DNA from 2 places in the Flavobacterium frigidum genome. Region 2 is predicted to be linked to the other one. Evidence: riboswitches for the same ligand, from Rfam matches in the RefSeq annotation. Region 2 holds a riboswitch; the other holds the start of a gene.

Region 1 (15,399 bases), on a different contig from region 2:
AACCGCACATATTGCTCACGATTGCCACATTGGTGATAATGCAATAATTGTGAATGGAGTAGCGCTCGCAGGACATGTTACTGTGGGTAAATATGCAGTTATTGGCGGTTTAGCAGCCATTCATCAATTTATTCATATTGGCGATCACGCGATGATTTCTGGTGGATCTTTGGTACGAAAAGATGTTCCACCATTTACAAAAGCAGCAAAAGAGCCTTTGTCCTATGTTGGAATAAATTCTGTTGGTTTAAGAAGACGCGGTTTCACAACTGAAAAAATTAGAGAGATTCAGGATATCTATAGAATATTATATCAAAAAAATTACAATACCACTCAAGCTTTAGGAATCATCGAAGCTGAAATGGAAGCGACACCCGAAAGAGATGAAATCATCGATTTTATTAGAAATTCATCGCGTGGAGTGATGAAAGGATATTCTGGGAACTATTAATCCCCACCCCAGCCCTCCCCGAAGGGAAGGGAGTGTAAACGTGACTATATTGTAAAAAAATATAATGTAGTATAAAATGTAAAATATAATAAAAATAAATAAGTAACTAATTTCCAGTCTTAGCTCCCTCCCCTTCGGGGAGGGTCGGGGTGGAAAAAATAAACAAAAATAATAATGGCATCTACATCAGATATTAAAAACGGATTGTGTATTAAATACAACAACGATATTTACAAAATCATTGAATTTCTTCACGTTAAACCAGGGAAAGGTCCTGCTTTTGTTAGAACAAAACTTAGAAGTTTGACTAACGGAAAAGTATTGGACAACACTTTTTCTGCAGGGCATAAAATCGAAGAAGTTAGAGTAGAAAATCATAAATTTCAGTTTTTATATCCAGAAGGAAATGAGTTTCATTTTATGAATACTGAGACTTTCGAACAAATAACTTTGAACAAAAACATCTTGGATTCACCAGATTTATTAAAAGAAGGAGAAAATGTAATGGTCAGTATCAATACAGAGACTGATTTACCACTTTCTGTGGATATGCCAGCATCTGTTATTCTTGAAGTGACTTATGCAGAGCCTGGTATCAAAGGGAATACAGCTACAAACGCAACTAAATCGGCAACTGTTGAAACTGGAGCAACTGTAAATGTGCCTTTATTTATTAACGAAGGTGATAAAATTAAAATTGATACTGCATCAGGTTCCTATATGGAGCGTGTTAAGGAGTAAATTATTTAATAAATAGAAAATGTGTTAATTTAAATCATTATCACATTTTTTATTTATACATTTCTTATTTTTCTAGTTATATTTATGAAATTCCCAAAAGCGTATACTTTAAAACAAATTGCTACTATTATCAACTGTGAATATGTTGGTGATACTGATTTTCCTATTACGGGAATGAATGAGATACATGTTGTTGAATCTGGCGATATTGTTTTTGTTGATCATCCCAAGTATTATGACAAAGCATTAAACTCAGCAGCAACTATTGTTTTAATCAATAAAAATGTAGCTTGTCCCGAAGGGAAAGCATTATTGATTTCTGAGGATCCTTTTAGAGATTTTAATAAATTGACAAATTATTTCAAGCCATTTCAATTCTCGAATGTTTCAATAGCTACTTCAGCTTCAATAGGTGAAGGAACTGTAATACAGCCAAATACTTTTATTGGAAATCATGTGGTGATTGGTAAAAATTGTTTGATTCATTCTAATGTTTCCATTTATGATCATACCATTATTGGTGATAATGTGATTATTCATGCTGGAACAATTTTAGGTGCAGATGCCTTTTACTATAAAAAACGCGCTGAAGGATATGACCAATTACTTTCTGGTGGAAGAGTTATTATCAAAGATAATGTGGGGATAGGAGCCCTTTGTACAATTGACAAAGGTGTAACTGGTGACACCACGATTGGTGAAGGTACTAAAATTGACAATCAAGTACATGTAGGTCACGATACAGTTATTGGAAAAAAATGTTTGATAGCTTCACAAACCGGAATTGCAGGTTGTGTCATTATCGAAGACGAAGTAACCATTTGGGGACAAGTAGGAACCACAAGTGGAATAACGATAGGAGCAAAGGCAGTTATTCTAGGTCAAACGGGAGTTACAAAATCAGTAGAGGGTGGAAAATCTTATTTCGGAACTCCAATTGAAGAATCTAGAGAAAAACTGAAACAACTGGCAAATATCAAGAAAATACCAGAAATTTTAAACAAATTAAAGTAATATGTCTGCTAAAGAAATCGTTCAGAAATTTTACAAATCAGATGCTCTAATTGATAGTGAAATCATTAAGGATTTTTTGCATCCTGAAGTAGTCGTGGAATGGAATAGTAGTAAAGGATTGATTCAATTGAATTATGATTCTTTATTAAATCTTTCTAATGATTTGAGCAAAGCGTACGTGCGTTCTAAAGTTAGAATAAGTCATATTGTTAGTGAAAATGATCGTATTTCGGTACGATATTCTCATTTTGTAAAAACGATTGAGAATCCGCGAGAAGAAATGTTATTGGCTCACTTTATGGTGATTTGGGAAATAAAAGACAACAAACTATTTCGAGGGTATCAAATGAGTCAATTATCCTAATTTAGTATTAAAAAACTGAATACTGAATACGGATTACTGATTACTATTTTATACTTTTGCAAAACAATTTTAAAAACTACCTAAAAAATATATCATGAGTGTTTTAGTTAATAAAGATTCCAAAATAATTGTTCAAGGTTTTACAGGAAGCGAAGGAACTTTCCATGCTTCTCAAATGATTGAGTACGGAACTAACGTTGTTGGTGGTGTAACTCCAGGAAAAGGGGGAACTACTCACTTAGATAGACCCGTTTTTAACACTGTAAAAGATGCTGTAGAACAAGCCGGAGCTGATACAACTATCATTTTTGTTCCACCTGCTTTTGCTGCGGATGCCATTATGGAAGCTGCAGATGCTGGAATTAAAGTAATTATTGCAATTACTGAAGGAATTCCGGTTGCTGACATGATAAAAGCAAATAGTTATGTTAAAGAAAGAAATGCACGTTTAATAGGTCCAAACTGTCCGGGAATCATTACACCAGGTGAAGCTAAAGTTGGTATCATGCCAGGTTTTGTTTTCAAAAAAGGAACTGTAGGGATTGTTTCTAAATCAGGAACATTAACGTACGAAGCAGCTGACCAAGTGGTGAAACAAGGTTTAGGAATCACTACAGCAATTGGAATTGGTGGAGACCCAATTATTGGAACAACAACAAAAGAAGCTGTTGAATTGTTAATGAATGATCCAGAAACGGAATGTATTGTAATGATAGGTGAAATTGGTGGACAATTAGAGGCTGATGCTGCTCATTGGATTAAAGCGGATGGAAACCGTAAGCCAGTAGTAGGTTTCATCGCCGGAGTTACTGCTCCTCCGGGGCGTACCATGGGGCATGCAGGTGCAATCGTTGGTGGATCTGACGACACAGCCGAAGCTAAAAAAGAAATCATGAGAGCTTGTGGGATTCACGTAGTAGATTCTCCAGCTGAAATTGGTAAAAAAGTAAAAGAAGTTTTAGGATAATCTAAGCTTTTTCTAAATAGTATTAAAGCCTCACAATTTGTGAGGCTTTTTTATGATAAATAGAATTAAAAAAAATACCTTTGCACTTTATTAAATATAGCATTTTCTTTAGTTGTTATCCTAATAAAACAAATACAAACGAATGGTTTCTAATGAACCTCACGATTTTGTGGGGTATTTTTTTGTGGCAGCCAATTCAAATAAAAATAAAATAATATGTACAAAGAGTTAAAAAAATTCAAAGTTACCAATCAGTTTTCATTTACTACAGAAGATAGTTTAGCAGAAGTTTGCAACGCGTCAGAAGGTTCTGGTGTATTTTTAGTGTATTCAGTAGGTGATGAAAAAGAGCTAATTATGGTTGGTTCTACTGGAACTGTTCAAAATAATGGAACTTTGAAAATTAAAAATGGTGGACTGAAGGATAAAATCGTAGAAGGACACCAATTTGCGAAAACGGGAAGAAAATATTCTTGGCCAGCACAAATGAAAATAGAGGATATTAGTACCCTTGAAGTAGTTTGGTATGAGACATTCAATGATAAAACTAAAGTAATCCCAACATTCGTAGAAGGACAAGTTTTACAAAACTTCCTTGATGAAAATGGAAGATTACCAAGGTGGAATGTAGCTTTCTAAGTAGTTAGTTACTGTTTTTCAATATTTTATATATTAACGCTATCAGTTTTGATAGCGTTTTTTTTAGTTATTCTTATTTTTAATATAATTATTTGATTTATTCGTAAATAATTAATTAATTTTGCACCCGTTATCACGAATCCTTCAATAGGATAGCAACCTGCAACAACAAGCAAGGTGCTAAAACGATAAGCCATATCTTTTGGAAAAAATGTTGTTTTTACATTACCATCTACAGGTTTGTTTTTCGTTATAACACTTAATTTAAAATTATTTTTATGACAAAATTTACTAAAGAATCTGGGAATCCTTTTGCATTGATTCCGCTATTTGTTTTTATTTTTACGTTTTTAGGAGCTGGAATCATTTTGAATGATTTTTATGCTTTTCCTTCGCCCGTAGCAGTTCTAATTGGAATAATAGCTGCATTTTTATTGTATAAATCATCTACAAACGAAAAAATTGATACTCTAATTGCTGGTTGTGGTGATAGTAAAATCATAACTATGTGTTTGATTTATTTATTAGCTGGTTCATTTGCAGTGGTAAGTAAAGCAATGGGCGGTGTTGATGCGGTAGTGAATCTTGGCATCAATACAATCGATGTTGCTTACTTTCCGTTGGGGATTTTCTTGATCGCTTCCTTTTTATCTACTGCTACGGGAACATCAGTTGGAGCCATTGTTGCTATTGGACCTATCGCAGTTTCGCTTGCAGATAAAAGCGGAGCCTCTTTGCCCTTAATTTCAGGAGCTTTATTAGGCGGGTCTATGCTAGGGGATAATTTATCGATGATTTCAGATACGACGATTGAAGCCACACAATCGCTGGGATGTGATTTGAAAGATAAATTTAAGATCAATTTGTTTATTGCTTTTCCAGCGGCACTATTAACTATTTTAGTATTTTTCTATTTAGGATTAAATTCTGATATTGTTGCTGTAGCTATTGCAAGAACTGATTTTTCATGGATTGCAATTGTGCCCTATATTGTTGTAATCGTTCTAGCGGTGGTGGGTATCAACGTTTTTTATACTTTAATTATAGGAACACTTTTAGCAGGGATAATTGGTTATCTGGGCGGTTTATTTACTATAATGGAATTTACTCAAAAGTGTTATGAGGGATTTACAAGCATGACTGATATTTTTTTACTTTCTATGCTTACAGGTGGTTTAGCCGCATTAGTAGAAAAGGCGGGAGGAATCACGTATTTACTGGTACAAATTAAAAAATTAATCAAAAGTAAAAAATCAGCTCAACTAGGAATTGGTACCTTAGTGGGTTTTGCTAATTTAGCTATTGCTAATAATACGGTTTCTATTGTAATCACAGGACCAATTGCCAAAGAAATTAATGATGAATATGACCTTAACCCAAGAAAAACAGCCACAATTTTAGATATTTTTTCTTGCGTTATACAAGGCGTTCTACCTTATGGAGCGCAAGTATTACTGATATTAAGTTACGCTAATGGTAAATTGAATTTCTTTGACTTGATTGGTAATGCTTGGTATCATTTATTTTTGTTTGTTTTTACCCTGATTGCCATTTACAGTTCGTTTTGGGATAAGCTAGTAGGGCGTTATTTTCATGTATAAAGTAATTTTATGACGCTTAATGAAAGTGAAATTTTTTTTAAAAAAGGAAATAGTATATATTTGGCAAGTCGCTTATAGCCCTGATAGCAATGAAAATCCTTTTCTATTTTTTCTTTAAAAATAGAAAAGATTGTAATGGATAGCAGGAATAGCTTCAAATAAAAAATAAACTAATTTTTGAATATGAAATTACTAGAAGGAAAGGTTGCCATTATTACTGGTGCAAGTCGTGGAATAGGAAAAGGAATTGCAGAAGTTTTTGCTCAACATGGTGCAAATGTTGCTTTTACATACAGTTCATCAGTAGAATCTGCGGAAGCTTTAGAAAAAGAATTGAATGCTTTAGGTATTAAAGCCAAAGGATATCAATCTAATGCTGCTGATTTTAATGAAGCACAAACTTTTGTAGATGCCGTTTTAGCTGAATTTGGAACTGTTGATATACTTATCAATAACGCCGGAATTACTAAAGATAACTTGTTGATGCGCATGTCTGAAGAAGATTTTGACAACGTCATGGATGTAAATCTAAAATCGGTTTTTAATATGACTAAAGCCATTCAGCGCACGTTTTTAAAGCAACGTTCGGGTTCTATTATTAATATGAGTTCTGTTGTAGGAGTAAAAGGAAATGCTGGACAAACGAATTATGCTGCTTCAAAAGCGGGCGTTATTGGTTTTTCAAAATCAGTGGCTTTAGAATTAGGATCTCGTAATATTCGTTGTAATGTAATTGCACCAGGATTTATAGAAACGGAAATGACGGCTAAATTAAACGAAGATGTGGTAAAAGGATGGAGAGAGGGAATTCCATTAAAACGCGGTGGAACCACCGAAGATGTTGCTAATGCTTGTTTGTTTTTTGCATCGGATATGAGTGCGTATGTAACCGGACAAGTGATGAATGTGTGTGGTGGAATGCTTACTTAAAATAATTATAAATTATAAATGATGAATTATAAATGATGACAATTTAAAATTTAAAATTCATCATTTAAAATAAAATAAGAATGACAACAAACACTTTACTATTATTATTTATTTCTGTATTAATAGCAGGCAGTTTGTCGTATTTTCAATACATTTATAAGGCCAAAAACAAATCGAAAATCGGTTGGTTTTTGGCTTTTTTACGTTTTTTATCCATTTTTGGTATTTTATTGTTGTTAATAAATCCAATACTGACCAAAAACACACTAGAAACTGTAAAAACACCTTTGCCTATAATTGTAGACAATTCAAGTTCTATTGCGTTTCTCAAAGCCAATGAAAATGTACTGGAATTACATGAAAAAATAGAATCAAATTTAGATTTACAAGATAAATTTGACGTACAAACGTATCAATTCTCCGATGATTTTGAACCCGCAGAAAATTTTGATTTTAAGGGAACTCAAACCAATATAGATCTTGTTGCCAAAAATTTAAAAAGTATCTACAAGAATACGAGTTATCCGATAGTTTTAATTTCAGATGGGAATCAAACTTCGGGAAATGATTATGTATACAGTTTTGATGCAATAAATAAAGTATATCCCTTAATTGTAGGCGATACAACAACTTTTTTTGATTTAAAAATCAATCAGCTCAATGTAAACAAATACGCTTTTTACAAGAATAAATTCCCGGTAGAAGCCTTTTTACACTATTCGGGAACTAAAAACACAACGGCTGATTTTATAATATCTCAGGGGAATTCCGTTTTAAGCAAACAATCATTTGCCTTTTCACCATCAAAAAAAACGGCAACTGTACAGGTAGTTTTACCGGCTGATAAAATAGGAGTACAGGTTTTTAAAGCTACTATTTCATCCACAGTAAAAGAAAAAAACACCTATAATAACACCAAAAATTTCGCTGTTGAAATACTTGACCAAAAGACAAATATTGCTATTATATCTACTATAAATCATCCTGATTTAGGAGCACTAAAAAGAGCTATTGAATCTAATGTACAGCGTAAAGTAACTATTTTTAAACCAGATGAAATCAAATCATTACAAGATTATAATGTTTTAATTTTATACCAGCCAACAACTGAATTTAAAACTATTTTTGATTCAAATAAAAGCGCTGGAATCAATACATTTATTATTACTGGAAACAATACTGATTTTAATTTTTTGAACCAACAGCAAAATGATTTAAGCTTTAAAATGAGTGGCCAAAAAGAAGATTATTTGTCTGTATTTAATGGACAGTTTAATTTGTTTGCAATTGATAATATTGGGTTTGAAAATTTACCCCCTTTACAAAATGCTTTTGGAACGATTACAACAAAAGGTTCTGTTTCAATTTTGCTTTCGTCTAAAATTAGAAATATCGATACGAATGCGCCATTATTGGCTTTTGCAGAAAATCAAGGTAAGCGAAACGCATATCTTTTTGGGGAAAACAGTTGGAAATGGAGATTGCAAACTCACATAAATAATCAATCTTTTGAAAAATATGATGCTTTCATGGATAAGATTATTCAGTTTCTAGCTTCGAATGCTACTAAAAAATCGCTAGTGGTAGAACACGAAAGCTTTTACAATTCAGGGGAAGCTATTGAAATTACAGCGCAATATTTTAATAAAAATTATGAGTTTGATGAAAAAGCCCGTTTGAATATTGCTGTAACCAATACTAAAACCAAGCAAACTAAAAATTACGATTTATTAAAAGGAAATAATGCTTATAAAGTTAATCTAGAAGGACTTAAAGCAGGTTCCTATGCGTTTACAGTAAAAGAATTAAATTCGAAAACTACTTATTCCAGTAGTTTTGAAATCCTAGCTTTTGATATCGAAAAGCAATTCGTTAATCCAGATGTAGAGAAATTGACTCAATTAGCTGCGCAAACACAAGGGAAAATTTATTTTCCAAATCAGGTTGATGCGCTAATAAAATCACTTTTAGAAAATGAGGACTACAAAGCTATTCAGAAGAATGTAATAACCAAAACGCCTTTGATAGATTGGATTTGGTTATTGATTCTAATTTTGATTGTTCTGGCAACCGAGTGGTTTGTTCGAAAATACAACGGTTTACTTTAATAAAATACAAAATGGATTTTAGACTAAAAGTATTTTATACTGTTGCCAATCGATTGAGCTTTACAAAGGCGTCTAACGAATTATTTATAACACAGCCCGCAGTTTCAAAGCACATTCAGGAATTAGAAGAATACTATAAAATCAAGTTGTTTAATAGAAACGGTTCTAAAATTACATTGACAGTTGCTGGAGACGTATTATTGAAACACGCCAAAAATATTTTTGAAGTCTATCGTGACATCGATTTTGATATGAATACCTTAATCAATCAACGTTCTGGGTTGTTGCGAATAGGTGCTAGTACGACAATCTCTCAGTATATAATTCCGCCACTTTTAGCCCGTTTTCATCAAAAACTACAAGACATAAAAGTGAGTTTACTAAATGGAAATACGGAACAAATAGAAAATGCTTTACTACAACAAGAAATTGAAATAGGAATTGTCGAAGGGCAATCTAAAAATAAATCTATTAAATATACCGAATTTTTAAAAGACGAATTAGTTTTAGTATGTAAGAGTTCCAACCCTTTAGTAAATCTAAACGAGATTACCCAAGAAGCGCTTAAAAAGATGCGTTTTTTAATGCGAGAACAAGGCTCTGGAACACTTGAAGTTATTGAATTTGCATTAAAACCATTTAATATTAAAGTATCTGAAATACAGATTGAAATGCAATTAGGCAGCACCGAAAGTATAAAATCCTATTTAATGAATTCTGAATGTGTGGCTTTTATATCGATTCATGCCATACAAAAAGAACTTCAAAACAATGAATTAGCAATATTAGACATTACAGATTTGACAATCGAACGTTTTTTCTATATCATAACTTTGCAAGGTAAAACAGATTCATTGTCAGATTTATTTATCCAAAACATTTCTAATTATTATAACTTAAAGTTATAACGGATTATAATTTGCGATTGGCTTAAATAGATTTTTCTGATGACCTTTGTTCGGTACTAATTCAACAACGTTACATTGGAAAAGCATCAAAAAGCAATTCAAGAAGAATCTTTTATTTTTTTTAGAGTAAACACCAAATTACAGCAATTCATTTTTGGTGTTTTGCTTTTTTTATGTGCATCATCTTTTGTGACTCCACCCATTGCTTTAGTTTTAGGTTTGCTTGTTGCCAATCTTTTTGGGCATCCTTATTTGCATCTCAATCATAAGGCAACGAATGTTTTATTGCAAATATCAGTTGTTGGATTGGGTTTTGGAATGAATGTAAATAGTGCTTTAGCTGCCGGAAAAGATGGTTTTTTGTTTACAATTGGTTCTATTTTGAGTACTATAATTTTTGGAACTTTTATTGGCAAATGGTTGAACATTGAAAAGAAAACTTCTCACTTGATTTCTTGTGGAACTGCCATTTGTGGGGGAAGTGCAATCGCAGCTATTGCTCCGGTAATCAAATCGAATGAAAAACAAACCTCTGTAGCTTTAGGAGTTATATTTATTCTGAATTTGGTAGCGCTGTTTTTATTTCCGGCAGTGGGTAATTATTTGGATTTATCTCAAAGAGAGTTCGGACTATGGTGTGCCATTGCTATTCATGACACGAGTTCTGTGGTTGGAGCAGCGAGTAAATTTGGCACCGAAGCCTTGCAAATAGCCACAACCGTAAAATTAGCCCGTGCCTTATGGATTATTCCTGTAGCATTGATTACGGCATTTATTTTTAAGAATAAATCTGGGAAGCTAAAAATTCCATACTTTATTGGATGGTTTATTTTGGCGATGATTGCTAATACTTATTGGCCAGAAATGGAGATTTTAGGCCCACACTTGGCTTCTGCTTCTAAGATAGGTTTGACAATAACTTTGTTTTTGATTGGTGCTGGACTAAATAGAAATGTATTGAAGTCAGTAGGATTAAAACCGCTTGCACAGGGCATTTTGCTTTGGACATTCATTGCAATTGCAACTTTGATTTCGATTATTTATTTAAAATAGTCTTTTTGACGAAAGGTTTTTCTTTTGATCACATAAAATTGCACTCGGATATAATCATACAAAAGGGCAAACAACAAAAAGGTTGCAGCGACAAAAAGTGTTTTCATTTGCAATAAATTAAAAAGAAAACCACCCGAAATACAACCAATAAAAAAGAAAATAATAATCGATAATCGGAGGTAAATATTGGTTTTTAGTTTTTTGTTTTCTTCGGATTTTTTATAAAAGAACAATTGCGACAGTTCTATTCCTAAATCAGTAAAAAGTCCTGTTAAATGGGTTGTACGGACGGTAGATTGAGAAATTTTTGTTACCAAAGAGTTTTGTATTCCCATCGCAAAAAGCATCGCAAAAGTAATCCATTTTCCCTCTGAACTAGACAATGATGATTGTACTCCGAAAATCCCAACCCCAATTAAAACAATTATTTCTAGTGCAATAGGAATCACATGAGATAAATTAGGATGTTTTCTCGAAATTAATTCTGCCAAAAAATTAGATGTAAAAGCACCAAACAAAAAGAAGACAGTGAATACAAAAAAGGGTATTGCGGCTGCATAATCTCGCTTCATGATTTCTTCGGCAAAATAGGCAAAATGTCCAGTAATATTTGTTGTTAATGTTTGTACCGATAAAACTCCCGTAACATTTACAATACCAGCTACAAAAGATAATAAAGTGGCTAAACGAAGATTGTGTATAAAAGTTCTGTTTTTTCCTTGATGTCTAAACATATTTATAAGTTTTCATTTTTAATTAACAGAATCTTAAAGCTAAATTTTTCGTATCACGATTTAATGAAATATATTTGTGGCTCAAAAAAATAAATTTAATGAAAAATTTTAGAGTTAAGCCTACATTTATTGCATTATCTGCAATTTGCATTACCTTTTTTCTTGTTTCTTGGGGGATAATAGGACATGAACGTATCAACAGAGCAGCTGTTATGGCATTGCCAAAACCTTTGCAGACTTTTTTTTACAATCACATCGATTTCATCACGCAAGAATCTACCGTTCCTGATTTGAGAAGAAATGTAATCAATGATAAAGCGGAACCACCACGTCATTATTTTGACATGGAAAATTATGGTGCAGTAGAAACTTTTCCTAAAACAATGGAAGAAGCTAAAGCAAAATATGACGAAAAGTTTTTAACTAAAAATGGAATCTTGCCGTGGCATATTCAAGATTTGATGGCGAAATTAACTAAAGCTTTCAAAGACAAAAGAAAAAACGAAATACTATTTATTGCGGGTGATTTAGGTCATTATATTGCAGATGGTCACATGCCTTTGCATACTTCTGACAATCATGATGGTCAAAACACCAATCAAAAAGGAATTCACTCTTTGTGGGAAAGTCGTTTGCCAGAGTTGTTTGCAAAGGATTACAAGTTTAACGTTCCACAAGGTGTTTATTTAGAAAATGTGGAGAAAGCTACTTGGGATCTGATTTTTTATACACACAGCTTAGTAGAGCCCTTACTTGCTATTGATAAAAAATTAAGAACCGCGACACCTGAAAACAAAATATTTGTTACCGATGCTGCTGGTGAAATTGTGAAAAATAAATACGGAGGAACCCTTTATTCCGATGAATATGCTAAACAATTGCATGCAGATATGAATGGTATGGTTGAAAAGCAAATGCGAAAAGCCATAACAGTCACCGCAAGTTTTTGGTACACGGCTTGGGTAAATGCTGGTAAACCTGATTTGAGTGGTTTAGATACTCCTGAATTAACTAAGAGAAACATTAAATTGTTAAAAAAAGACATGAAGACGTACTCTAAAGGAAATCTTTTTGGACTAACAAGCGATAAAGAATAAAGCTATAGTATTATTTAAAAAAAGCGGGCGAGACTAATGTTTCACCCGCTTTTTTTATGCTAATTTATTTTTTGGTATTTTTTATTCTTAAGCATATCTGATGCCGATTGGTAGTAGGAAATTGTTTCTTTCACTAGATCAGCTCTTTCTTTTTTTAGTGGAAGTTGATCGTAATAAATTTGAAAAATTGGAGCCACTTTTTGATCTGTTTTTAAACGCAACTCAAATTGTTTAACTCTCTGTTTTGGTGAAATAATGGTTAAAACATTATCTTTTATTAACCCTAAATCTTGATAGGTAGCAATCAAAGCTCTTGGTTTATAGTCTGCTTTAAGAACGTCTTGTCCATAAAATTTACTTTGGTAATCAAAATTTAAAAGACCAAATACCGTAGGCATAAAATCAATTTGTGACATTAAGTTAGTGTATTGCGCTGGTGCAATAAAACCAGGACTGTAAATCATGGCTGGAATACGATATTTATCAACCGGTAATTCTGTTTTTCCTGCACTTGATGCGCAATGATCAGCTAGAATTACAAAAATGGTGTTAGCAAACCAAGGCTCTTTTTGTGCCATTGCAAAAAATTTACGCATGGCATAATCCGTATACTTCACTCCACCATCACGAGATTTAGCATCGCCAGGAATGTCAATTTTACCGTTCGGGTAGGTAAAAGGTCTGTGATTACTTACTGTCATGATGTGATTGAAAAACGGTTGACCTGTTTTTGCTTCTTGATTCATAATTTTAATAGCCTTGTGATACATATCTTCGTCACAAACACCCCAAATATTTGAAAAAGTAATTTCTTTAGGTTCAAATGTTTTTTTATCTACAATATCATAGCCATTGCCTGTGAAAAAATCTTCCATATTGTCAAAAAAAGCATCGCCTCCGTACATGAATTTAACAGCATATCCCTTTTGCTTGAAAATGCTCGCTGTTGAAAATTTATTTTTATTGTCTTCGCGCTTTACAACACTTTCGCCTGCAGTAGGAGGAAAGCATAATGTTACGGCTTCAAGACCTCGCACGGTTCTATTTCCTGCTGCGTAAAGATTGGTGAAAACCAAACTTTTGGAAGCCAAACTATCTAAAAAGGGAGTAATAGCATTTTGATTACCATACATTTTCATGAATTCAGCACTGTAACTTTCAATCGTGATTAAAACTACATTTTTATGTTGTTCAGCAGCTACATTTTGGATGTCTCGCAAAGAGCTATTCTCTGTAATATTGGGAATTTGTTGCTTTAACTGAGAAAATGCTTCTTGAGCTGGTATCGTTTTGTAAAACTTGAAGTAGTCCAATTCGCTGTGCACGAACGCAAAATAGAATTTATAAATTCCGTTGGCTTGTAACTCATTCGCAAATACATTTCGCGAGTTTTCTTTCGTTGATAAATAAGGTAAGGCAAGCAATGCAAGGCCAAAAAGCAAGAGATAGATTCCTGATATTTTAATTTTTTGTATATAAGAAAGAATGTTTTCAATATAGTTTTTTGATTTTTGGACAATGAAATACGTAATGAATCCCGCTAATGCAAACAAAGCCGAAAACAATGGAATAACGGGATAAGATTCCATTATATTTCCAATTACCTCATTAGTATAAATTAAATAATTGACTGCAATAAAATTGTAACGTACACCAAATTCATTCCAGAAGAAGTATTCACTGATTCCATTTTGCAAAATGAGTAAAACATATAAAAGTATAACAAAAGAAAACAACCAAAACCGAATAGCATTTCGGTATTTCGGTAGAAAAAGTAAAAGGCCAAAAAGGATTGTTTTGATAGACAGAAAACCAATTGCAATTTTTGGTAATGCGCTACCATATTCGTTCAAGATCGTATTGCCGAAAGCTACGTAACAAAGAAGTGCCACAAAGAGCCCCAGAATTACATATCCATATGGGGAATAGTATTTAGCATTTGATATAAATAGAAGGTAAAGCCATAAAAATAAACTCAAGAGCACAAAAATTAAAACATCCGAAAGGAATCCAAAAATGAATACTGAAAAAGTCTCGAAAGCAGTAAAGGAGGTTTGCGTAATGGGATGAAAAAATAAAATGAACCGAACAATAAAACTAATACTGACAAATAACAATAGTAAATAATTGAAAGGCGACGTTATCTTATAAAGCTTCATATTTTATTTTTTATCGTAAAAGTAACTTTTATTAATGTATTATTATTTTAAGATTTGCTTAATGTTAGCAATAAGATTAATATTAACTTAAGAATGGCTGTTGGACAAACTAGTAACCAGTAAAATAAATAATTTTACAAAGAATTTAAAGGCGAGATAAACAGAAAAACACAGCAAGTTTTTATTCCTTTTCATGAAAGGACGCAGGTATTTTTTTAAGTTATTTCACTTAAGACGGTTGAAATCTGTCGTTTTTGGTAGCATTGATTCATAGATACTGTTTAATATGCTTCCTACTGACATTGCAAAGGTTGCATTTAAATGCATTGAGTAATAAAGCTTAATTTTACAAAAAAATAGAAGTGCACGTATTAATTGTAGAGGATGAGGCTGGGATTATTCAGTTTTTGAAACAAGGCTTAGAAGAAGAGGGCTACACCGTGAGCAGCGCTGCTGATGGGAGTATTGCTTTTGAGAAAATCCAAAAGCAAAACTTTGACCTTGTTTTATTAGATTGGATGTTGCCCAAAATGACAGGTTTAGAACTTTGTAAAGCCATACGATTAAAAAACAATACTACCCCAATTATTTTTTTGACTGCTAGAGATACGGTTCAAGAAACCATTGAAGGAT
Region 2 (15,399 bases):
GTTTTAACTAATACACCAGGTGATCTTATTGAAGTTGTTAATGTTGTGGGTGAGACAAAAGGTAATTTTTTTAGAAGATATTTTAACTTAGAGAAGTATAGAATTCCATTTGCTAAAAATGGTGTTTGTGTTAGCTTAATTGTTGTCGAGAGAGATGAAATAGACAATTTAACCGCAAGCAATGATGTTAATAACGTCTATAAGTCTGTCTCGGATTTATTCACTTTTTCTGAGAGTGTCTCTAACTCTCAAACACCTTTATGGATAAAAGGTAATAAATACCCTTACGAGTGGACTAATGATAAATTGAAATATTTGACAAATAATATTATAGGTTGTGATGTTAGTTTCAAAATTAAAGTAAAATCGCCAAGATGAGTTTTAATAAAGTTAAACAGGACTTGATTATTTTGTATCTTATAAAATTGTCGTGTGTACACTAGAGACAAAACAGTGTAATTTCATAAAGACTAAAATTGAAAATAGAGTATTTCTTTTTGGTAGTATGCAGTTGACAGATGACATTAAATTATTATGTACTTACTTTGTCAACTAAACATTTTGTAATTTCGATATTGAAAAGCACGAACGATTTTTTTTGAAAAAATTATTGTGATTGAATCAAATTTTCTGCGTCAAAATAGTATAATTCATATCCAATATATTGCACGTAACAAGATTAAAGTATTTTTTTGTTATGAGTAATTTAAATAAAGAAATTAGTTTAGATTTTATAAGAAGAATTAATTAATCCAAAATAAAAAATGCCATTTCGAAAATTTATCGAAATGGCATTTTAAATATAAAGATACTTTTTACAACCCAAAAGCAGTTTTTACTTGGTCTACAAAATCTAGTTTTTCCCAAGTAAACAATTCAACGGTAACGGTTTTTTCGTTTCCACCTGGAGCAGAAAATGTTTTAGTAACCGTTTCTGGAGTACGTCCCATGTGCCCGTAAGCAGCAGTTTCGCTATAGATTGGGTTTCTTAATTTTAAACGTTGCTCAATAAAGTACGGACGCATATCAAAAATAGCTTCTACTTTTTTAGCAATTTCACCGTTTTTCAAATTTACTTTTGAAGTTCCGTAGGTATCAATAAAAATACCCATTGGTTTAGCCACACCAATAGCGTACGAAACTTGTACTAAAATCTCATCGGCAACACCAGCTGCCACTAAGTTTTTAGCAATATGACGTGTTGCATAAGCGGCACTTCTATCTACTTTACTTGGATCTTTACCAGAAAACGCGCCACCACCGTGAGCTCCTTTTCCACCGTACGTATCTACAATAATTTTTCTTCCAGTCAAACCTGTATCCCCGTGCGGCCCTCCAATTACGAATTTCCCCGTTGGGTTAATATGGTATTGAATGGTATCATTAAATAAATGAGCGTGTGTTGGATTTTTAGCAATAATTCTCGGGATCAAAATTTCAACGATATCTTTTTTGATTTTAGCAAGCATTGTTGCTTCTTCATCAAAATCATCGTGCTGTGTTGAAATTACAATCGCATCAATACGCGTAGGTTTGTTATCATCGCTATATTCTAAAGTTACTTGAGATTTAGCATCAGGACGTAAATACGTAATTTCGTTATTTTCACGTCTTAAAATCGCTAATTCTTGTAATAATTTATGAGACAAATCAAGTGCCAATGGCATGTAATTTTCAGTTTCATTAGTAGCATAACCAAACATCATACCTTGATCTCCAGCACCTTGCTCTTCTGGATTTGCCCTATCAACACCTTGGTTAATATCAGCAGATTGTTCGTGAATAGCTGAAAGAATACCGCAAGAATTGGCTTCAAACATATATTCGCTTTTGGTATAACCAATTTTTCTGATTACATCACGAGCGATTTGTTGTACATCTAAATAGGTATTTGATTTTACTTCACCTGCCAATATCACTTGACCTGTTGTCACTAAAGTTTCACATGCTACTTTAGAATCGGCATCAAATGCCAAAAAATTATCAATTAATGCGTCTGAAATTTGATCTGCAATTTTGTCTGGATGTCCTTCGCTTACAGATTCTGACGTAAATAAATAGGCCATAAGTACTTTTGTTTTAAAATTAAGCGAGAAAAAATAATTGCTGAAAAGGACTAAAGGAGCGTTTCTGCTTTAGCATTTTTTTCTACTGAAAATAGATCAGTACTCATAATGAATCAGTATCATTATGAAGAGGTTGCAATCAGTTCAAATTTTTCCTCTAATATTCGGGTGCAAAGGTATGAAACCATTTTGAATTGCAAATTAAACTTCATTTTTTTTTGTAGTTAAATCTTTTTTAGAATAGTGAATTCAAAAATCTTTTTTGAATTTATTTTAAAAAGGGGTTTGTTTTTTTAAAAACTAATTTAGATATTTGATAATCAAATCAATGAAACATGAAAATGAATATGTGCAATATGTATAAAGATGAAGAGGAGTTCTCCTCTGGGTGTTATATTGTATAATTTCAATAAAATTATAAAGCAATAACTTCCCACTAAAAAGGGAAGTTTTTTTTTGAACAAAATTTCAGAATACCATAAATTTAAAACAAATATGCATTACCAAATATTTGAAATCACAAGAACATATTTTGACAAAAAATTATTTTGTTCTGGTGCCATTTTATTGATTTTGGACTGCTAATCCCAAAAGTATAAGTTATAGGATAACTTGAATGCCCTTTTGGATTAGCCTCTAAAAGGGTTTTTCTCTTTTAGAACTTTTGATTTTAAAATGTAAAGTAAGTTGTATGGATATTTTCGATACACTAATTCATTCAGGATTGAAATTAAAAAATGGATGTATTAAAATGAATTGTGTCATGTAGTTTATTATTTGTCGCAAGGTATTCGTATCAAAATGAGGTGCTTTTTTGCAGAGAATCTTGATTTATTATTGTTAAAGTTGAGGTTTGCAATAGTTTTAATGTTGTTGTTTTGGCGGGGTGTGAAATGGTTTTGTTAGCTGGTGCCTCGTCAAAATAACAATGGAGAAAATACAAACAAATCTCTTTTTCTAAATGGATAAGAAAAAATAGATTGCTTATAAAAATTTGCTTGCTAACTAAATTAGTATTTAATTTGCACACATAAAGTTCACAACTGTATTGAAATGTTATAAAGAAAGGCAGAGGGATTAGACCCGATGAAGCCTTAGCAACCCTTCGATTTATCGAAGAAGGTGCTGCATTCTACCACGCTCATCGTGGAAAGATAACACTAAGAATTTGTCTAGTTACTACCTAGCTTTCTTTCTAATATTTCCAAACACAAGTCCTAATTATAACAGATTTGAAATTGGAAAATAAACCAACAACAATTACATTATACAATTTCACCACGGAGTCAGGTGCAATTTATGATGCTCTAAACTTAAGTTATCAAGTTTTTGGGTTGCCATTACATACTGCTCCCATCGTTTTGGTCAATCATGCGCTAACCGGAAATTCACAGGTTGTGGGCGATAACGGTTGGTGGAATGATTTAATTGGTGTGAACAAAACTATTGATACTATAAAATATACCGTACTTGCTTTTAATGTTCCTGGAAATGGATTTGATGGCGCTGTAATTGAAAATTATCTTGACTTTACAGCAAGAGACATTGCTAGAATTTTTATAAAAGGCATTCAATTGCTCGATGTTGCAAAACTCTACGCCATTATTGGAGGTTCTGTAGGTGGCGGAATTGCTTGGGAAATGGTTGCATTAGAACCAACAATAACCCAAATATTAATTCCAATAGCTACCGATTGGAAAGCAACCGATTGGCTTATTGCCAATTGTTTTTTGCAAGAACAAATTCTGAATAATTCATCTAAACCCATTCAGGATGCCCGCACACACGCGATGTTGTGTTATAGAACTCCAGAATCATTTGCAGCAAAATTTCAGCGAACCACTAATGAGGAGTTAGCTATTTTTAATGTTGAAAGTTGGTTGTTGCATCATGGCGAAAAATTGCAGCAGCGTTTTCAATTGGCTTCCTACAAAATGATGAATCAATTACTGAAAACAATTGATATTACTCGCAATAGGTCTTCGTTTGAAAATACAATCGAAACTGTTGAAGCAGAAATTCACATCATAGCCATCAATTCGGATTTGTTTTTTACAGCAAGTGAAAACAAAGCCACTTTTGAAATAGTACAAAAACAGAATAAAAAAGTCAGTTATCAAGAGATTGTTTCCATTCACGGACACGATGCTTTTTTGATAGAATACAAACAATTACACAATTTGCTTAAGGATATTTTCTAAAGCTACAAACACACAACACAATGAAAATATTAAAATTTGGAGGTAAATCGTTATCAAATGGTGACGGATTAAATAAGGTGGTTGCCATAATAACAGACAAAATAAATCAAGGCGAAAAAATTGCAATTGTAGTTTCGGCACGTGGCAATGCAACGGATGAGTTGGAGCAAATTTTAACTCTTGCTTCTGAAAATGGAAGTTACAAACCACTTTTTGAAGAATTTAAAACCTACCAGCAAGATGTTTATGAAGCTGTTGATTTGTCTGAGGAGTTTATTATTTTAGAAAAATTGTTCGAGGGCGTAAGTCTAATTGGCGATTACAGTAAAAAAATCAAAGACCAAATTTTGTCCAAAGGCGAATTGCTTTCGGCAAAATTACTGACGGCCATCCTCATAGGAAAAGGAATCGAAGCTCGTTTTACCGATACGCGTGAATTGATAAAAACCGATGCTAAATTTGGTGATGCACAACCCTTAGAACAACTTTCAAAAAAAAATGTAATTGCTTTTTTTAAGCAAAATTCTGAAAACACGGTCAATGTAATCACGGGTTTTATAGGTTCTACGACCAATAATGATGCTACAACTCTAGGAAGAAACGGAAGTAATTACACCGCTTCGTTGATTGCGAATTATTTAAATGCCGACGAATTACAAAATTACACGCATGTAGACGGAATTTATACTGCCAATCCAGATTTAGTTGTAGATGCTAAGAAAATTGACCATCTATCGTTTAATGAGGCGAATGAGATTGCTAATTTTGGTGCCACAATTCTGCATGCCAAAACCATCATTCCGTTATTAGAAAAAAACATTCCGCTTCGAATTTTAAATACTTTCAATCATGAAAACAAAGGGACTTTAATTACTTCCAATTCTAACAAGGAAGGAATTAAAACGCTTTCGGTTCTTGAAAATGTGGCTTTGGTAAATCTAGAAGGAAGAGGTTTGCTGGGTAAAACAGGCGTCGATGCTCGAATTTTTAGAGTAATGGGCGACAATAATATCAGTGTGAGTATCATTTCGCAGGGTTCATCAGAGCGCGGAATAGGTTTGATTGTGGCTGCTGACAAAGCTACTACAGCCATGATTGAATTGGAAAAGGAATTCGAAAATGATTTCTATTCGAAAGATGTAAATAAAATAACCGTCGCTGATGATGTGGCTGTCATCTCCATTATCGGGCAGGATTTAAGCACGTTTCACAAACCTTATACCGCTTTAATTAAAAATAAAATAGTTCCGATTCTTTTCAACAATACGGTGACGGGTAAGAATGTGAGTTTGGTTGTTAAAAAATCACAATTGCACAAAGCCTTGAATGTGATTCACGGGGAGATTTTTGGCGTAGCCAAGAAAATAAATATTGCTGTTTTTGGTCACGGTTTGGTGGGTGGTACTTTGATTAATCAAATTTTAGAATCGGCTGCAGCCATCGAAAAAAGAAAAGACATCAAATTGAATGTATTTGCTATTGCTAATTCAAGTAACGTGCTCTTGAATAAAAACGGCGTGACACCCAACTGGAAAAACGAGATTCAAACCAACGGATTCTCGTATACTATTGATGATGTAATTGCTTACGCAAATGAGCATCATTTAGAGAATTTAATCGCCATTGATAACACTGCAAGCGCAGATTTTGTTACGAATTACATTTCGTTAGTTGAAAACAGTTTCGATTTGATTTCGTCAAACAAAGTAGCCAATACGTTGAGTTATAGTTTTTATAAAAAATTGCGAAAAGTTCTGGCAGAAAACCAAAAGACGTATCTTTATGAAACCAATGTTGGAGCAGGTTTGCCGTTGATTGATACCATTAAATTGTTGCACCTTTCTGGCGAAAATATCACAAAGATTAAAGGCGTTTTCTCGGGAACATTGAGTTATTTGTTCAATAATTTTTCGGCCAAAGATGCGCCGTTTAGCGAAATTTTGAAAGAAGCCATCGATAACGGCTATACCGAGCCAGATCCAAGAGAGGATTTATGCGGAAATGATGTAGGACGAAAATTATTGATTTTGGCTAGAGAACTAGACTTGCAAAATGAGTTTGAAGAAATTGCGATTCAAAATTTAATTCCAGAACATTTGCGTAGTGGAGATGTGGGAGAGTTTTTGAATAAATTGACGGAGTTTGATCCTATTTATGCAAAAATAAAAGCCGATCAAAAGCCCAATCACGTCTTGCGTTACATAGGCGAATTATCAGGTGATTTGCAAAATGACAAAGGAAATCTAGAAGTGAAATTAGTTTCGGTGCCATCAGATACGGCTTTGGGCGGATTGAAAGGTTCGGATTCTTTCTTCGAAATTTACACTGAATCGTACGGAGACCGACCAATTGTAATTCAAGGAGCTGGCGCAGGATCAGCAGTAACAGCAAGAGGTGTTTTTGGTGATATTCTGAGGTTGTCGGATAAGGGGTAAAAGAGTATTCAGTGTTCAGTTTTTAGTGAACAGATTTCAGTAATTAGTTTTAAAATAAAAATCCGTTGAATCCGCGTTTGAAAATCCGCGTCATCAGCGTTCAAAAAAGATAACAATGAAAATAACATTAAACAGAGTAAACGACAATTTCCATTTCGAATTAAAAAACGAAAGAGGGCATCTAGTAAACGTAGACAGCCGTCCTGAGTATGGAGGAAATGATATGGGCGCCAGTCCGATGGAATTAGTATTGATGGGAGTTGCGGGGTGTAGCGCCATTGATATGATTTCGATTTTGAAAAAGCAACGTCAAGAAATCACGTCTTTCAAAGCTGAGGTTGAGGGAGAGCGCGTACAAGTTGGAGAAGCAAAACCTTTTAAAAATATCCATGTGGTGTTTTATTTAGAAGGTGAAATTAAGGAAGATAAAGCCGCAAAAGCCGCACAACTTTCTTTTGAAAAATATTGTTCGGTTTCCAAAACATTAGAACCAACAGCAACCATACATTACAAAGTAGTTTTGAACGGAAGCCCCCTAACCCCCGAAGGGGGAACCAGTAATAGTTAATGAAACAATTTTAATTATCAATTTTCCGACTTCGGCTCCCTCTCCTTCGGGGAGGGTTGGGGTGGGGATAATATTATACACTATGAATAATTCAGAATTTGGTTTCGAAACCCAAGCCATACGCAATCAGTTAGAAAGAACACAATATTTAGAGCATTCGGTGCCATTGTACCTCACGTCTAGTTTTGTATTTGAGGATGCCGAAGACATGCGTGCCTCATTTGCAGAGGAAAAAGACAGGAATATTTACAGCCGATATAGCAACCCAAACAACAACGAATTTATTAGCAAAGTATGCGCTATGGAAGGTGCTGCAGCTGGTTTTGCCTTTGCATCAGGTATGGCAGCGGTGTATTCCACTTTGGCTGCGTTATTAAATTCTGGAGATCACATTGTTTCTTCGAGCAGTGTTTTTGGTGCAACGCACTCGTTGTTTATTAATTATTTTCCAAAATGGAACATACAAACCTCGTATTTTGACATCAATCAACCTGAGACTATTGAAGGTTTGATTACGCCAGATACAAAAATTCTATTTGCAGAGTCTCCAACCAATCCTGCTGTTGATATTATTGATTTGGAATTGCTAGGAAATATTGCCAAAAAGCACAATATAATTTTAATTATTGACAACTGTTTTGCAACGCCTTATTTGCAGCAACCAATAAAATGGGGAGCACATTTAGTGGTGCATTCGGCTACCAAATTAATGGACGGTCAAGGTAGAGTTTTGGGCGGAATAACTGTTGGTGATACTGATCTTATTCAGAAAATCTATTTGTTTTCGCGACTTACAGGACCTTCTTTATCTCCGTTTAATGCGTGGGTATTGTCTAAAAGTTTAGAGACTTTAGCCATTCGATTGGACAGACATTGTGAGAACGCATTGAAAGTAGCGGAGTTTTTAGAAAATCATCCTCAGGTGAATAAAGTCAAATATCCTTTTTTGAAATCGCATCCTCAATATGAAATTGCACAAAAGCAAATGAAGTTGGGCGGCAATATTGTTGCTTTTGAAATAAAAGGAGGATTAGAAGCTGGAAGAGCTTTCTTAGATAAAATTAAATTGTGTTCGCTTTCGCCAAATTTAGGCGATACGAGAACTATTGTTACGCATCCAGCCTCTACAACACACAGTAAATTGTCTGTTGATGAACGTTTGGCGGTTAGTATTACCGATGGTTTGGTGCGTGTTTCTGTTGGATTAGAAACCGTAACTGATGTAATTGCCGATTTGGAGCAGGCGCTTTCGTAAGATTTCAGATTTGGGATTAACGATTTTAGATTGTAGATTTGGTGTTGGTTTATAGATTTAAAAGTAAATCGAACAGTTTTCGTTTACTCAAAAATCAAAATTCGTTAAACCTAAATCTTATATCTTTTTAAATGCTCTCAAAAAAAACAAAATACGGAATAAAAGCACTTACTTTTTTGGCCCGCCAAAAAGACCAAACTCCTGTTGCGATTGCTGATATTGCCAAGTCTGAGAATATCTCACTCAAATTTTTAGAGAGTATTTTACTGTTGTTGCGCCATTCTGGATTTTTAGGAGCCAAAAAAGGAAAAGGCGGTGGTTATTACTTGATAAAAGCGCCACAAGAGATTAATATGGCACATGTATACCGTATTCTTGAGGGACCAATTGCATTACTTCCTTGTGCCAGCCACAATTTTTACGAGCCTTGTATCGATTGTACAGATGAAGCTACGTGCGCAGTACGTAAGTTGATGACCGAAGTGCGAGACAATACACTTATGATATTGGAAAACAACACACTTGCAGATATCGCTTTTTAGACAATTTATCACAAAATAAATTTTGTAGTTATTTTAAATTCTTTACTTTTGCATATTAATCTACTATTCCTATAGGGTAATAGATTTAAATAAAAAACCAGTTGAAAATTGAAAAAGCATGAGCAAAGAAATGAGAGAGAATAATGGTGCTGTAAGAATTGAAACATCCTTCAAAGAACGTTTATGGGTTGTAATTCCGGTAGTGTTATTAGTGGGATTGCTTTCAACATTAGTTTACAATCACCATGCTGAATTTTCTTGGAATGGTTTTGTAGCTGGGTTTGATTCAGAATTTGTAATCTTTTTTGCAATAGGAATTTTTGCGCAACTAGTAGATGGAACATTAGGAATGGGCTATGGAGCAACATCAACTTCTTTTTTATTGGCTTATGGTGTGCCTCCCGTGGTAAGTAGTACTGGAGTGCATGTCGCTGAGATGTTTACCACCGGAGTTTCTGCTATATCGCATCATAAATTTGGAAATATAAATAAAAAATTAGTCCGACACCTATTGATACCTGGTGTTTTAGGTTCGATAACCGGAGCGTATTTGCTGTCTGATGTAATTGATGGAGATGTGATCAAGCCATTTATTGCTTTGTATATGATTGGGTTGGCAGTGATAATTATTAGGAAAGCAATGCAAAAAAATATCATCAAAAAGAAAACGAAGCGCTTGGGCATATTAGCCACTTTCGGTGGTTTTATGGATGCTGTGGGCGGTGGCGGCTGGGGTCCTATTGTGACTTCCACTTTATTAGGTCGTGGCAGGAACCCAAGATATACTATCGGATCTGTAAATGCGGCGGAGTTTGCAGTAGCTTTTGCAAGTGGTGTAACGTTTATGCTTTTTGGAGGAATCCAAGGATGGCAAGTGATTATAGGATTAATTTTAGGAGGTGTTATTGCCGCACCGATAGCTGCTTTATTAGTCAATAAAATTAAAAGACAACCGATGATGATTTTGGTTGGAATTTTAATTATTATTTTAAGTTTAAGAACATTATCAAAATTATTATAATGAGTACAGCAATTACAACGGCTTTATTAGAAAAAACAGCAGCTTTTTCTTTGGAAGAAACATTATCTTTTTTGTCAGTAACGTATAAGGATAAAGTAATTTTCTCTACATCATTTGGTCAAGAGGATCAAGTTATAACGGACTTAATTGGTTCAAATCATTTTCCAATTTCCATCTTTACCTTGGACACTGGCAGATTATTTCAAGAGACCTATGATGTTTTTCATAAAACAGTTACTAAGTACACTTTAAACATTAAAACCTACTTTCCAGAAACAACAGCAGTTGAGGAATTAGTAAATAGTAAAGGACCTAATAGTTTCTACGAATCGGTAGAGAATAGAAAAGAATGTTGTTCCATTCGTAAAGTAGTGCCTTTGCGCAAAGCATTACAAGGAAATGCAATTTGGATAACTGGTTTGAGAGCAGAGCAATCCGAAAACAGAAATGATTTGGCACTTTTTGAATACGATTCCAACTTTGATATTATCAAATTCAATCCTTTGTTAAAATGGACTTTGCAGGAAGTGGAAGATTATTTAGAACAAAATAATGTGCCACAAAATGCATTACACAAAAAAGGGTTTGTAAGCATCGGTTGTGCACCGTGCACGAGAGCCATCACTCCAGATGAAGACATCAGAGCCGGTCGATGGTGGTGGGAATCCAGTCATAAAGAATGCGGGTTGCACCAGAAGTAATTTTAAATTATGAATTATAAATTATAAATGATTGTTGGAATCTTTGAATTTTTCAATCACTTAAATCTTTACAATAAAAATATGAGTTCAGTATTAAAAACAAACGCTTTAGAAAGCGAAGCGATATACATTTTCAGAGAGGTAATTTCTCAGTTTGACAAACCTGTGTTGCTTTTTTCGGGTGGAAAGGATTCAATCACATTAGTGAGGTTGGCTCAAAAAGCATTTTTCCCAGCTAAAATTCCTTTTCCATTATTGCACGTAGACACTGGACATAATTTCCCAGAAACTATCGCATTTAGAGATAAATTAGTCGCTGAATTAGGATTGGAACTAATTGTGCGCAATGTACAAGACGCTATTGATCAAGGGAAAGTTGTCGAAGAAACCGGAAAATATTCTAGCAGAAACAGCTTGCAAACCACAACACTTTTAGATGCTATCGAAGAATTTAAATTTGATGCGTGTATCGGTGGAGCACGTCGTGACGAGGAAAAAGCCAGAGCCAAAGAACGTATTTTTTCGGTGCGTGATGATTTTGGTCAATGGGACGAAAAAAACCAGCGTCCTGAATTATTCGATTTGTTGAACGGAAAAATAGAGAACGGTCAAAACGTACGTGTTTTTCCAATTTCAAACTGGACCGAACTAGATGTGTGGAGTTATATCGAACAGGAGCAAATTGAAATTCCATCGATTTATTTTTCGCATAAGCGTAAAGTATTCTTACGAGATGGAATGATTTGGTCCCACTCTCCATTTGTGTACCAAGAAGAAAACGAAGAAATTGTAGAACGTATTGTTCGTTTCAGAACGGTAGGAGACATGAGTTGTACCGCAGCAGTTGATTCTTTTGCTGCAACAATTTCTGAAGTGGTGGGCGAAATTAGATCTTCAACAATTTCAGAAAGAGGCGCTAGAATTGACGACAAACGTTCAGAAGCAGCGATGGAAAAAAGAAAACAACAAGGGTATTTTTAGAATCCCCACCCCTCCCGAAGCTTCGGGACTCCCCGAAAGGAAGGGAGCCATAGCTGGATAAAAAGCAATTATTGGTTGAAGGTTTTAGAAATTAATGAAATAGATAAAAGAGTTAGTTTTAATTAAATAAATGCCAGACTCGTCTCCCTTCCCTTCGGGGAGGGTCGGGGAGGGGAAAATATAACGGTAATATGGAAGTTTTAAAAATAGCAACAGCAGGAAGTGTAGATGACGGTAAGAGTACCTTAATTGGGAGGTTGTTGTACGATACGCAATCGTTGACAACAGATAAATTAGAAGCAATAGAAAAAAGCAGCAAGCAAAAAGGATATGATTATTTAGATTTTTCTTTGGCTACGGATGGTTTAGTTGCCGAAAGAGAACAAGGAATTACCATTGATGTGGCGCATATATATTTTTCGACAGCCAAGAAAAGTTATATTATTGCTGATACGCCTGGCCATGTAGAGTATACGCGAAACATGGTTACCGGAGCTTCAACTTCGCAAGTGTCAATCATTTTAATTGATGCTCGTAAAGGCGTAATTGAGCAAACCTACCGCCACTTTTTTATCAATAATTTATTGAGAGTAAAAGAGGTTATTGTGGCGATTAATAAAATGGATTTGGTGGATTATTCAGAAGAAGTTTTTAATAAAATCAAAGCGGATTTTGAAGCCTTAAATGCTAAAAGTACGTTCAAAGAACAAAACGTAAGTTACATTCCGTTAAGTGCTTTGACAGGTGATAATGTAGTAGAATCATTAGGCGGAATGCCATGGTACCAAGGACAGACGGTCTTACAACATTTGGAAGCTTTAGAGCCAGCTGATGTGTTCGAAAAAGGAAAAGCGCGTTTCCCCGTTCAAACCGTAATCCGACCAAAAACCGAAGAATACCACGATTTTAGAGGCTATGCTGGAAAACTGTATGGTAATAATATCAAAGTAGGTGATGCTGTAACGGTGCTACCTTCTTTAACAGAATCAGTGGTGACTAATATTCATTTTTTTGACAAGCAATTTGCGGAAGCAGCTGTGGGTTCTTCAATCACAATTGAATTAGAAAATGATATCAATGTGACCAGAGGCGACATGATTGTAAAATCATCTGAATTGCCAACAGTAGAGAAAGACATCAACACCACCGTATGCTGGATGGACAGTAAAAAGTTAGTTCCTGGTGCCAAATATTTTGTACAACACAATACAAACAGAGTTTTAGCTAAGATTGACAGTGTGAAAAATGTGATTGCAACTGATTTCTCAGGAACTACAGAAGCCTCTCAACTAGCCATCAATGAAATTGGAGAAGTGAACATCAAATTAAGCAAAGCTATTTATTTTGATGCGTTCAACGAAAATAAATCAAACGGGGCCTTCATCTTAATTGATGCAACAACCAACACAACAGCAGGAGTAGGATTTATAAAATAGTCCTCACCCTTCCCGAAGCTTCAGGACTCTCCGAAGGAGAGGGGTACTAGAATAGAAAATAGAAGCGATTAAATTATAATATAACATTCCCAGTTTCGGCTCCCTCCCTTTCGGGGAGGGTTGGGGAGGGGAAAAACAATAATGTATGGAAAGTTTTAGAACCGAAATTGAAGATCCGATTGTTCAAAAAGACATAATCGATTTAGAAAGAAAAATTGCTTTATTCCGTGACGGAAAAATTGATGACGAGCGTTTTCGTAGTCTGCGTTTAGCACGCGGCGTTTATGGGCAGCGTCAGGAAGGCGTGCAAATGATTCGTATCAAATTGCCTTTTGGTAAAGTGACTAGCGAGCAACTCGTGCGAATTACAAAAGTTTCTGATGCGTATTCAACAGGACGTTTGCACATTACAACACGTCAGGATATCCAAATTCATTATGTGAGTTTAGATAGAACACCGCAACTTTGGGCCGAACTAGAAAAAAATGATATTACCCTAAGAGAAGCTTGTGGAAACACAGTTCGAAATATTACCGCAAGCGAAACAGCAGGAATTGATCCAGAGGAACCTTTTGACGTGTCTCCGTATGCGCATGCGATGTTTCAGTTTTTCTTGAGAAATCCGGTTTGTCAAGAAATGGGACGTAAATTCAAAATGTCGTTTTCATCATCTGATAAAGATTCGGGTTTGAGTTATTTACACGATTTAGGATTTATTCCAAAAATTGTAGACGGTGTAAAAGGTTTCAAAGTAATGTTAGGTGGAGGTTTAGGTTCACAACCGAGTCATGCCGAATTGCTTACAGAGTTTATTCCGGCCAATCAAATCATTCCAACTACCGAAGGGATTTTAAGAATTTTTGACCGCTACGGCGAAAGAGCCAAACGTTTGAAAGCACGTTTGAAATTTTTATTGAAAGAAATAGGGAAAGACGAGTTTTTACGATTGGTAGACGAAGAGAAAAAAGCCTTGTCACTGCATACAGTCGAAATTGACACCACTGCTTTTGAGGGAGCTATTGCAGCGCCATTTTTAGAAGTTCCAAAAGTCGAAATTGAAGATACAGCAGCTTTCGATGCTTGGAAAAAATCAAATGTAATTCCGCAAAAACAAGCGGGCTATGTGGCCATCGGTATTAAAGTACAATTAGGTGATTTTTATACGGACAGAGCTAGAGCATTAGCGCATTTGATCAAAAATTATGCAGCGAACGAATTGCGTTTTACGTTGCGTCAAGATATTTTAATTCGTCACCTAAAAGAAGAAAATTTACCTTTTTTCTACCAAGAATTGGCCAAACTCGATTTTGTAAACCTAGGCTACAACAGTATTTCTGATGTGACAGCTTGTCCAGGTACCGACACCTGTAACTTAGGAATTGCAAGCAGCACTGGAATTGCAGTGGAGTTAGAACGCGTTTTAAATACTGAATATCCACAATACAGCAACAACCGCGAAATTACGATTAAAATTAGTGGTTGTATGAACGCTTGCGGGCAACACAATATGGCCGAAATTGGCTTTCAAGGAATGTCAATCAATGCGGGTAAATTAGTAGCCCCAGCCTTGCAAGTTTTATTAGGAGGAGGAAATTTAGGAAACGGAAACGGAAGATTTTCTGATAAAGTAATCAAAATTCCAAGCCGAAGAGGACCAGATGCTTTGCGATTGATCTTAAATGATTTTGAAGCCAATGCAAACGGACAATCGTTCTTGAATTATTATGACGCTCAAGGCGAAAAATATTTTTACGAATTTTTAAAACCTTTGGCGGATATAACGAATCTTACCGAAGCTGATTTTGTAGATTGGGGCAATGCTGATAATTACGTAAAAGCAGTTGGTGTAGGAGAATGTGCTGGAGTTGTGATTGATTTAGTGGCTACATTACTTCTAGAAGCAAAAGACAAATTAACGTATGCACAAGAAGCTTATGAAGAATCAAAATGGTCAGATGCCATTTACCATGCGTATGCTGGTTTTGTTAATGGTGCCAAAGCGTTATTGCTTGCCGAAAACCAGAAAACAAATCACCAAGCAGGAATCATCGATTTATTTGATACCGTTTTCGTAGAAACAAACAAAATTCAATTGCCAACAACATTGAAACAGCTAGTGTTTCAAATCAGAGATAATGAACCTACTCCAGAATTTGCTCAAAAATACAGACAAGAAGCCATTGCTTTTTTTGA

The links. A riboswitch is a leader RNA that binds a small molecule or an ion and turns the genes downstream of it on or off. The one in region 2 is predicted to bind S-adenosylmethionine.
Region 1: another riboswitch for S-adenosylmethionine. It lies ahead of ACNQGB_RS11165 (Na+/H+ antiporter NhaC family protein); the one in region 2 lies ahead of ACNQGB_RS06190 (alpha/beta fold hydrolase).

The regions. Positions count from the first base shown of each region.
Region 1 covers NZ_JBLVPT020000010.1:78,719-94,117, forward strand. Annotated here, with positions in the region: gene lpxA (acyl-ACP--UDP-N-acetylglucosamine O-acyltransferase) at 1-451, shown strand, start outside; gene efp (elongation factor P) at 626-1,192, shown strand; gene ACNQGB_RS11145 (UDP-3-O-(3-hydroxymyristoyl)glucosamine N-acyltransferase) at 1,277-2,206, shown strand; gene ACNQGB_RS11150 (nuclear transport factor 2 family protein) at 2,208-2,570, shown strand; gene sucD (succinate--CoA ligase subunit alpha) at 2,665-3,537, shown strand; gene ACNQGB_RS11160 (hypothetical protein) at 3,754-4,176, shown strand; SAM-I-IV-variant riboswitch at 4,302-4,398, shown strand; gene ACNQGB_RS11165 (Na+/H+ antiporter NhaC family protein) at 4,455-5,777, shown strand; gene fabG (3-oxoacyl-[acyl-carrier-protein] reductase) at 5,961-6,707, shown strand; gene ACNQGB_RS11175 (hypothetical protein) at 6,788-8,815, shown strand; gene ACNQGB_RS11180 (LysR substrate-binding domain-containing protein) at 8,827-9,723, shown strand; gene ACNQGB_RS11185 (YeiH family protein) at 9,838-10,776, shown strand; gene ACNQGB_RS11190 (YoaK family protein) at 10,764-11,510, opposite strand; gene ACNQGB_RS11195 (zinc dependent phospholipase C family protein) at 11,609-12,607, shown strand; gene ACNQGB_RS11200 (LTA synthase family protein) at 12,667-14,766, opposite strand; gene ACNQGB_RS11205 (response regulator transcription factor) at 15,129-15,399, shown strand, end outside.
Region 2 covers NZ_JBLVPT020000003.1:226,362-241,760, forward strand. Annotated here, with positions in the region: gene ACNQGB_RS06180 (carboxypeptidase-like regulatory domain-containing protein) at 1-378, shown strand, start outside; gene metK (methionine adenosyltransferase) at 816-2,066, opposite strand; SAM riboswitch class I at 3,120-3,227, shown strand; gene ACNQGB_RS06190 (alpha/beta fold hydrolase) at 3,305-4,267, shown strand; gene thrA (bifunctional aspartate kinase/homoserine dehydrogenase I) at 4,288-6,702, shown strand; gene ACNQGB_RS06200 (OsmC family protein) at 6,818-7,270, shown strand; gene ACNQGB_RS06205 (trans-sulfuration enzyme family protein) at 7,353-8,525, shown strand; gene ACNQGB_RS06210 (RrF2 family transcriptional regulator) at 8,657-9,067, shown strand; gene ACNQGB_RS06215 (sulfite exporter TauE/SafE family protein) at 9,186-10,088, shown strand; gene ACNQGB_RS06220 (phosphoadenylyl-sulfate reductase) at 10,088-10,789, shown strand; gene cysD (sulfate adenylyltransferase subunit CysD) at 10,871-11,770, shown strand; gene ACNQGB_RS06230 (sulfate adenylyltransferase subunit 1) at 11,962-13,206, shown strand; gene ACNQGB_RS06235 (HEPN domain-containing protein) at 13,352-15,399, shown strand, end outside.